One region of the Serratia surfactantfaciens genome, then DNA from elsewhere that is predicted to be linked to it. Evidence: predicted binding sites of a transcription regulator. Region 1 holds the regulator's gene; the other holds the start of a gene.
The links. The regulator CRP, encoded in region 1, controls carbon source genes, mostly activating them, when cyclic AMP is high. The targets are predictions, from matches to a motif close to ATGTGANNNNNNTCACAT.
Positions count from the first base shown of each region.

Region 1 (4,483 bases):
ATGACGTGGCCAAACATGTCGATCTGCTGGTCGGCGTGGTGCCGATCGTCAACCTGGAATGGATCCAGAAGCTGATCCGCGATACCGGCGAGCGCGGCCACTCCCGCGAAGCGGTAATGGATTCGGTGGTGCGTTCGATGGAAGACTACATCAACTACATCACGCCGCAGTTCTCGCGCACCCACATCAACTTCCAGCGCGTTCCGACGGTGGACACCTCCAACCCGTTCGCTGCCAAGGCCATTCCGTCACTGGATGAAAGCTTCGTGGTGATCCACTTCCGCGGGCTGGATCAGATAGACTTCCCCTATTTGCTGGCGATGCTGCAAGGATCGTTTATTTCGCACATCAATACGCTGGTGGTGCCGGGCGGCAAGATGGGGTTGGCGATGGAGCTGATCATGGCGCCGCTGGTGCAGCGGCTGCTGGAAGGCAAGAAGATCGAATAAGCGCGTTGAGCGCGGCGGCTGGCCGCGCTCCGTCTCGATTACGCCGGCTGGCGGATCTCGAAGCTGTGGGTCACCGTGGCGGCTTTGTTGAGCATCAGCGCCACCGAGCAGTATTTCTCCGCCGACAGGTTCACCGCTCGCTCTACGATCTTGTCGGTCAGATCCTGACCGGTGACGATGAAGTGCAGGTTGATATGGGTGAACAGCCGCGGGGCTTCTTCGCGGCGCTCGGAGGTCAGCTTCACCTCGCAATCGCGCACGTCATTGCGCCCTTTTTGCAGGATGGACACCACGTCGATCGCGCTGCAGCCGCCTACCGACATCAGCACCATCTCCATCGGGCTGGGCGCTTTATCGCCGGCGTTGCCGTCCATCAGTACCTGATGGCCGGAGGCCGATTCACCCAAAAACGTTAACCCTTCCACCCATTTAACTCTTGCCTGCATTCTGGTCACTCCGGTTGATTTCTTAAAATCAGAGTACGCTTTCGCATAGAAACAGGCAACGTAACCTGATGCTAATCATGCTGAAGCGAGACAACACGAGACACCCGCCTTACTCTGTGCTACAAACAGAGCCGCAATAAATCTTTCCGGGACACTGCATTTCAGGGAAACGCCCAGAGAAAGGCTCCTTTACCGGTATGTTAACAGAATGTAGCTTGCAGCGCTTACGGCAAGTTAATATGCTAGAGCGACAGCGTATTTTTATGACACGCCTCAAAACTTGCCGGTAGCCCTCGCTCATAACAGCGGCTACAGGCGGGTTTTACAGGGAACTCTGACCCCTGTGACACAAGGCAGCGATAACAACAGAGGATAACAGCGAATGGTTCTCGGCAAACCGCAAACAGACCCTACTCTCGAATGGTTCCTGTCTCATTGCCATATCCACAAATATCCATCGAAGAGTACGCTGATTCACCAAGGTGAAAAGGCCGAAACGCTTTACTACATCGTGAAAGGCTCCGTCGCGGTGCTGATCAAGGATGAAGAAGGTAAAGAGATGATCTTGTCCTACCTCAACCAGGGGGATTTCATCGGCGAGCTCGGATTGTTCGAAGAGGGCCAGGAGCGCAGCGCCTGGGTTCGCGCGAAAACCGCCTGTGAAGTGGCCGAAATTTCCTACAAGAAATTCCGCCAGCTGATCCAGGTGAACCCGGACATCCTGATGCGTCTGTCCGCCCAAATGGCGAGCCGCCTGCAGGTCACTTCCGAAAAAGTGGGCAACCTCGCCTTCCTGGACGTTACCGGCCGCATCGCGCAAACCTTGCTGAATCTGGCGAAGCAACCCGACGCCATGACTCACCCGGACGGCATGCAGATCAAAATCACCCGTCAGGAAATCGGCCAGATCGTCGGCTGCTCGCGCGAAACCGTTGGCCGTATTCTGAAAATGCTGGAAGACCAAAACCTGATTTCCGCCCACGGCAAAACCATTGTCGTCTACGGCACCCGTTAATCCCTGAAAAAACGGCGCAATCTGCGCCGTTTTTTATCTGCTCGCTGCCATGTGGCGTCGTCTGATCTACCACCCGGAAGTCAATTACGCACTGCGACAAACGCTGGTGTTGTGCCTGCCGGTGCTGTTCGGCCTGCTGATCGGCCAGCTGCAGCTCGGCCTGATGTTCTCTCTGGTGCCCGCCTGCTGCAATATCGCCGGTCTCGACACGCCGCATAAGCGCTTCTTTAAACGGCTGATCGTCGGCGGTGCGCTGTTCGCCCTCAGCAGCCTGCTGCTGCAACAGGCCCTGCTGTGGCATCTGCCGCTGCCGGCGCTGATGCTGGGTCTGGCGCTGTTGCTCGGCGTCACCGGCGAAATCAGCCCGCTGCACGCCCGGCTGTTGCCGGCGGCGCTGGTGGCCGCCATCTTCGCTCTCAGCATGGCTGGCACGGTACCAATCTGGCAGGCGCCGTTGTTGTACGTCATCGGCACCGCCTGGTACGGCTTATTCACCTGGTTCTGGTTCAAACTGTGGAAAGAGCAGCCGATGCGCGAGACGTTGAGCCAGCTTTATCTGGAACTGGCGGACTACTTCGAAGCCAAGTATTCGCTGCTGACCCAACACACCGACCCGCAAACCGCGCTGCCGCCGCTGCTGGTGCGCCAGCAAAAGGTGATGGATCTGATCAGCCTACTGTACCAACAGCTTAATTTCCTGCCGCACGCCAACAACCTCGATCAAAAGCGCCTGCAGCGCGCCTTTCAGGTGGCGATGGACCTGCAGGAGCACATCACCGTCAGCCTGCATCTGCCGGAAGAAGTGCAGAAGCTGATGGAGCAGAGCCAGGCCGAAGCGATCATTCGCCGCAACGCCCAGGTGATCGCCGGCCGGCTGCGCGTGGTGGCGCACGATATTCTCTACCATCAACATTCGAAGCGCTTTTCCATGACGCACGAGCTGGCGGCGCTGGAAAAAATGGCGGCGCAGCATCCCGACAACCCGGTCGGCCAGTTTTGCTACTACCATTTCAGCCGCATCGCCCGCCTGCTGCGCACCCAGCACCCGCTGTACCGCCGCGATTTGATGCCCAGCCAGCACCGCCTGCCGTTTTGGCCGGCGTTGGCCAGCTACCTGTCGTTCAAATCCACCGCCCTGCGCAACGCCGCGCGGCTGGGGGTAACGCTGGCGGTCGGCAGCAGCCTGGGGGCGGTATTCAACCTGCCGAAGCCTTACTGGATCCTGCTCACTATCATGCTGGTGAGTCAAAACGGCTATAACGCCACCCGGGTGCGCATTCAGCACCGTGCGCTGGGCACGATCGCCGGACTGTTGCTGGCGGCGGGTCTGCTGCAGCTGCAGTTGCCGGAAGGGGAAACGCTGAGCATCATGCTGGTGATCACGCTGCTGGCCTACCTGGTTTCGCGCAAGAATTACGGGCTATCGGTGATCGGCTTTACGGTCACGGCGGTTTACACCCTGCAGCTGCTGGCGCTGAACGGCTCGCATTTTCTGGTGCCGCGCCTGATCGATACGCTGATCGGCTGCGTGCTGGCGTTCGGCGGCACCATTTGGCTGTGGCCGCAGTGGCAAAGCGGGCTGCTGCGCAAAAATGCCCATCAGGCGCTGGAGAACGATCAGGCCGCGCTGCGGCTGATGCTGAAGCAACCCGAGCCGGACGCCGCCTCGCTGGCCTACGCCCGCATGCAGGTCAACCAGGCGCACAATGCGCTGTTCACAGCGCTCAATCAGGCGATGCAGGAACCGGGATTCGCCTCGAACTATCTGGCTGACATGCGGCTGTGGGTCACTCACAGCCAGTTCATCGTCGAGCACCTGAACGCCATGACCATTCTGGCGCGCGAGCACTACATGCTGACGCCGAAGCTGGCGGAAGAGTATCTGCAAACCTGTGAAATCGCGCTGCAAAGCTGCCAGCAGCGGCTGGAATACGATGGCCCGAGCAGCGACAACAGCGGCATCATGCAGCCGCCGGACTTGCATCCGGACATGCCCGTCACCGAGATGGAGCGCCATCTGCGGCGCATCCTGTCGCACCTGAGCGTGATGCATACCATTTCGTCGCTGGCCTGGCGCCAGCGCCCGCACCACGGCATCTGGCTCAAACGCAAACTGCGCGATCAATAAGGGCGCGGCATGCCGCGCCCCGTTATTCGCCGCACGGGCTTCAGGCGTTGATCACGTCCTGCACCGCCAGCTCGAACAGCGCCATGCCGGCTTCGATATCCTGCAGCTCCACCACCAGCGACGGCGCGAAACGAATCACGTTCGGCCCGGCGTTGAGGATCATCAGCCCACGCACAGCGGCGGCGGTGAGGAAGTCACGCGCTCTGCCGTGATAATGCGGCGTCAGTTCGGCGCCAATCAGCAACCCCATACCGCGAATGGCGGTGAAAATACCGTATTTATCGCCGATATTCTGTAAAGCCTGCACATACAGCGCATGGCGCTGCTCAATGCCGCTCAACACCTCCGGCGTATTGATCACATCCAGCGCCGCCTCCGCCACCGCGCAGGCCAGCGGGTTGCCGCCGTAGGTAGTGCCGTGAGTGCCCACCTGCATCACCGACGC
Region 1 is NZ_CP016948.1:4,100,620-4,105,102, forward strand. Features, by position in the region: gene ATE40_RS19255 (phosphoribulokinase) at 1-449, shown strand, start outside; gene ATE40_RS19260 (OsmC family protein) at 488-895, opposite strand; gene crp (cAMP-activated global transcriptional regulator CRP) at 1,278-1,910, shown strand; gene ATE40_RS19270 (YccS/YhfK family putative transporter) at 1,960-4,038, shown strand; gene argD (bifunctional acetylornithine/succinyldiaminopimelate transaminase) at 4,079-4,483, opposite strand, start outside.

Region 2 (4,483 bases), 550 kb from region 1:
CCGGCACGTGCAGATAGGCTACGTCCGTCTGCACGCCGAGCTCCCGGCTTAAGGAGTCGGCAGCCATCTGCGGCTGGAAGTCGAGGAACCCTTCGATGCCGATCACCGCGATGCGCCGCCAGGGCAACTGGCCGGTCAGCGGCAGCGTCGGGATCGCCTGCGAGCTGAGCCAGGTGGCGCGGCGCGTGCCGAGCGGCGTAATGCGCAGATGGTTTTTGGTCCCCTCACCCTGCAGGTTCAGCCCGCAGCGTTCCAGCAGCCGTTGCGCGGCGGCGGACAGCGCCGCCACCCGGCCGGGGCCAATCAGAGAATACGGATGCTGCGGCGCCTGCTGCGCCAGCTGCGGCAACGCCGCCAACGGCATCTCGACCGGTGTGCCGTCCGGCAATCTCGCCAACAGGTCGAGCGAACCGGAGGAGAAGTAGAGCGCGCTCTGGCCAGAACTGACCACCGCGCAGCGCTTGCCCTGCTCGGCCACGGCAATGGCGCAGCTCAGGCCCGCCAGGCCGCCGCCAATCACCACTACGTCAAATCGCATCATCCGCCTCCTGCCCCTTGTCGGCCTGGGCCTCAAGCCCGCATAACCCTTGATAAACCCAGCTGGTAAATTCGCTCTCGCGCAGCGCATCGCCCCAGGCGATCGGCCGAACACCTTTCCATCGTTCGTTGAGGAACTGCGACAGCTGCGCGATGGACTGCTGCGGCGTGCTGACGTTAAAGCGCGTCAACAGCCCGGCGGCGCGACAGGCGCAGAGTTCCCCCTGGCAGGTGCCCATGCCGACGCGGGTGCGGCGGCGCAGATCCACCAGGTTATTGACGGTCAGCGAATTGACCGCATAGCGCACCTCCCCGGCGGTCACCGCCTCGCATTCGCACACCAGGCTGGTGTCGAGCCGATCGGCCGCCGGCACCTGGCTGGCGCGATCGCCGTGCCGGTAAATCGCCGAACCGCGAATGCTGGCGGGCAGAGAAACTACGCGGCGCACCGTTTCCTCCGCCGACTGACGGGATCCCGGCAACGCGTCCTGCGCAGTGGTGCACGGGCTGTTTACCCCGAGCTTTTCGCACACCTTGTCGGTGGCCCACTCCGCCATCAGGCGGTAGGTCATCAGCTTGCCGCCGGTGATGGTGATGAACCCTTCCAGCCCGTCGCGGGCGGCGTGATCGAGCAGCACGATGCCGCGGCTGACGTTGCGCCCGCTGGGATCGTCGTCGCTGGCCACCAGCGGCCGCACCCCGGCGTAGGCGCGCAAAATGCGGGTCTGCGCCAGAGTGGGCGCCAGCAGCGCCCCTTCGCGGATCAGAATGTCCACCTCCTGCGGGGTCACCAGCATGTTGTCAATTTGGTCGTAGTCGATATGGGTCGAGGTGGTGCCGATCAGCGAGATGGTGTCGCCCGGCACCAGGATGTCGGCGTCCGCCGGTTTGCGGCAGCGGTTGATCACCATGTTGTTGATGCGATGGCCGAGGATCAGCAGCGCCCCCTTGGCCGGGAACATGCGGATGCGCAAATCGGCGTATTCGGCGATCTGCTGGCCCCAGATGCCGGCGGCATTGACCACCACCGGCGCGTGCAGCTCATAGCGCCGCTGACTCTGATGGTCGTAAACGCGCACGCCCGTCACCCGTTCGCCGCTGCGCAACAATCCCACCACCTGGTGGTAGGTCAGGATCTGCGCGCCGTGTTCGCGCGCGTCCAACATGTTGGCGGCGCTCAGCCGGAAGGGATCGACGGTGCCGTCCGGCACGCGCACCGCGCCGATCAGCGCGGGGTTAGCCGCCGGCTCCAGCCGCAGCGCCAGCTGCGGGTCGATCGCTTCGGCGTCGATGTCGGCCTGGCGACAGGCGGCGATAAACTGTTGCTGATACTCCAGCGAGTCCTGCGGCAGGGTGATGAACAGCCCATCGGTGCGCTCGATACAGTGATGCGCGATGCGTTTCAGGATGCGGTTCTCTTCGATGCACTCGCGCGCCGACTCGCCGTCAGTCACCGCATAGCGCGCGCCGCTGTGCAGCAAGCCGTGGTTGCGGCCGGTGGCGCCGGTGGCGATGTCATGACGCTCCAGCAAAATGCAGCGCAAGCCGCGCCGCGCACAATCGCGGGCAATGCCTGCGCCGGTGGCGCCGCCGCCGATGATGATCACATCCGTTTCGCCGCCGTCAAAATAGCTGCTCATTTCGCTCCCTCAGGATCGGTAGTTATGAGCCTATTGAGCCACGGTTATTAGGGTCTTTGTTTGATAAGGAACAAGAACGAACATGAAACGAAATAAAAATGTCCACAAAAAACCATCAATGTGATCATAATCACGATTTTTGGACGTTTTTCTATTTCATAACGTTAACGAATCGCTCAAAATCCGCCGTGGTTTCATGAAAGTGTAACAATTGCGCCATTCGTCACAGCGACACCAGGCGTATTTGATGACAATGGCGCTCGTTATGGAACACAAAAACACCACATTCGATATCCGCTCAATCATCAAATGAACGTAAAAGGTCATATTGATGTGATAACAGATAAAGCCATCGGAGGCGCTCATGTTGAGTATTTTTAAGCCGGCCGCACACATCGCCCGTGTGCCGAGCGATAAGGTAGACCCGCTCTACCGTAAGCTGCGCTGGCAAATTTTCCTGGGGATCTTCTTCGGTTACGCCGCTTACTATCTGGTGCGTAAGAACTTCACCCTGGCCATGCCTTACCTGATCGAACAAGGCTTCAGCCGCGGTGACCTCGGCTTCGCGCTGTCGGGCATCTCCATCGCCTACGGCTTCTCCAAATTCATCATGGGCTCGGTCTCCGACCGATCCAACCCGCGGGTATTCTTGCCAGCCGGCCTGATCCTGGCGGCGGCGGTAATGCTGTTCATGGGCTTCGTGCCGTGGGCAACCTCCAGCATCGCCATCATGTTCGTCCTGCTGTTCCTGTGCGGCTGGTTCCAGGGCATGGGTTGGCCGCCGTGCGGCCGCACCATGGTGCACTGGTGGTCGCAGAAAGAACGCGGCGGCATCGTTTCCATCTGGAACTGCGCCCACAACGTGGGTGGCGGCCTGCCGCCGCTGCTGTTCCTGCTGGGTATGGCCTGGTTCAACGACTGGCACGCGGCGCTGTACATGCCGGCCTTCGGCGCCATCCTGGTGGCCCTGATCGCCTTCGCCCTGATGCGCGACACCCCGCAATCCTGCGGCCTGCCGCCGATTGAAGAGTACAAAAACGACTATCCGGACGACTACAGCGAAAAAGACGAAGAAGAGCTGACCGCCAAGCAGATCTTCATGCAGTACATCCTGCCGAACAAGCTGCTGTGGTACATCGCGGTCGCCAACGTGTTCGTCTACCTGCTGCGTTACGGCATTCTGGACTGGTCGCCGACCTACCTGAAAGAAGTGAAGCACTTCGCGCTGGACAAGTCTTCCTGGGCCTACTTCCTGTATGAGTACGCCGGTATTCCGGGCACTCTGCTGTGCGGCTGGATGTCGGACAAGGTGTTCAAAGGCAACCGCGGCGCCACCGGCGTGTTCTTCATGACGCTGGTGACCATCGCCACCGTGGTGTTCTGGATGAACCCGGCCGGCAACCCGACCGTGGACATGATCTGTATGCTGGTCATCGGCTTCCTGATCTACGGCCCGGTCATGCTGATCGGCCTGCATGCGCTGGAGCTGGCGCCGAAGAAAGCCGCCGGCACCGCCGCAGGCTTCACCGGCCTGTTCGGCTACCTGGGCGGCTCGGTTGCGGCCAGCGCCATCGTCGGTTACACCGTGGACTTCTTCGGTTGGGACGGCGGCTTTATGGTGATGATCGGCGGCGGCGTGCTGGCGGTTATCCTGCTGCTGCTGACCATGCTGAACGAGAAGAAACACCACGCGGAAATCGCTGCCGGCAAGCGCGGCTAACCGTCACACGACTTTTGCATGATTTAAAGGCCGCCCTGCGGCCTTTTTACTACCCTGCCCCCAACAACACGGAGAAAACGGAATGCGGACTCAAGTCAAAGCCCTGCTGACAGGGATCATTCTCGCCACCTCAATGGTCAGCGCCGCGCAGGCGGCGGACAAAGTGGTGATCGCCCACCGCGGCGCCAGCGGCTACCTGCCGGAACACACCCTGCCGGCGAAGGCGATGGCCTATGCGCAGGGCGCCGATTACCTCGAGCAAGACCTGGTGATGACCAAAGACAACGAGCTGGTGGTGCTGCACGACCACTACCTCGATCGCGTCACCGACGTCGCCGAACGCTTCCCGGATCGCGCGCGTAAAGACGGCCGCTACTACGCCATCGACTTTACGCTGGCGGAGATCAAATCGCTGAAGTTCACCGAAGGTTTTGAAATCGAAAACGGCAAGAAGGTGCAGGGCTACCCTGGCCGCTTCCCGATGGGCAAATCCGACTTCCGCGTACACACCTTCCAGGAAGAGATCGAGTTCGTGCAGGGTCTGAACCACTCGACCGGCAAAAACATCGGCATCTACCCTGAAATC
Region 2 is NZ_CP016948.1:4,653,852-4,658,334, reverse strand. Features, by position in the region: gene glpB (glycerol-3-phosphate dehydrogenase subunit GlpB) at 1-538, opposite strand, end outside; gene glpA (anaerobic glycerol-3-phosphate dehydrogenase subunit A) at 528-2,177, opposite strand; gene glpT (glycerol-3-phosphate transporter) at 2,542-3,897, shown strand; gene glpQ (glycerophosphodiester phosphodiesterase) at 3,980-4,483, shown strand, end outside.
Region 2: a site for CRP is predicted at 2,296-2,313, ahead of glpT (glycerol-3-phosphate transporter). Genes of this name have one in related genera too.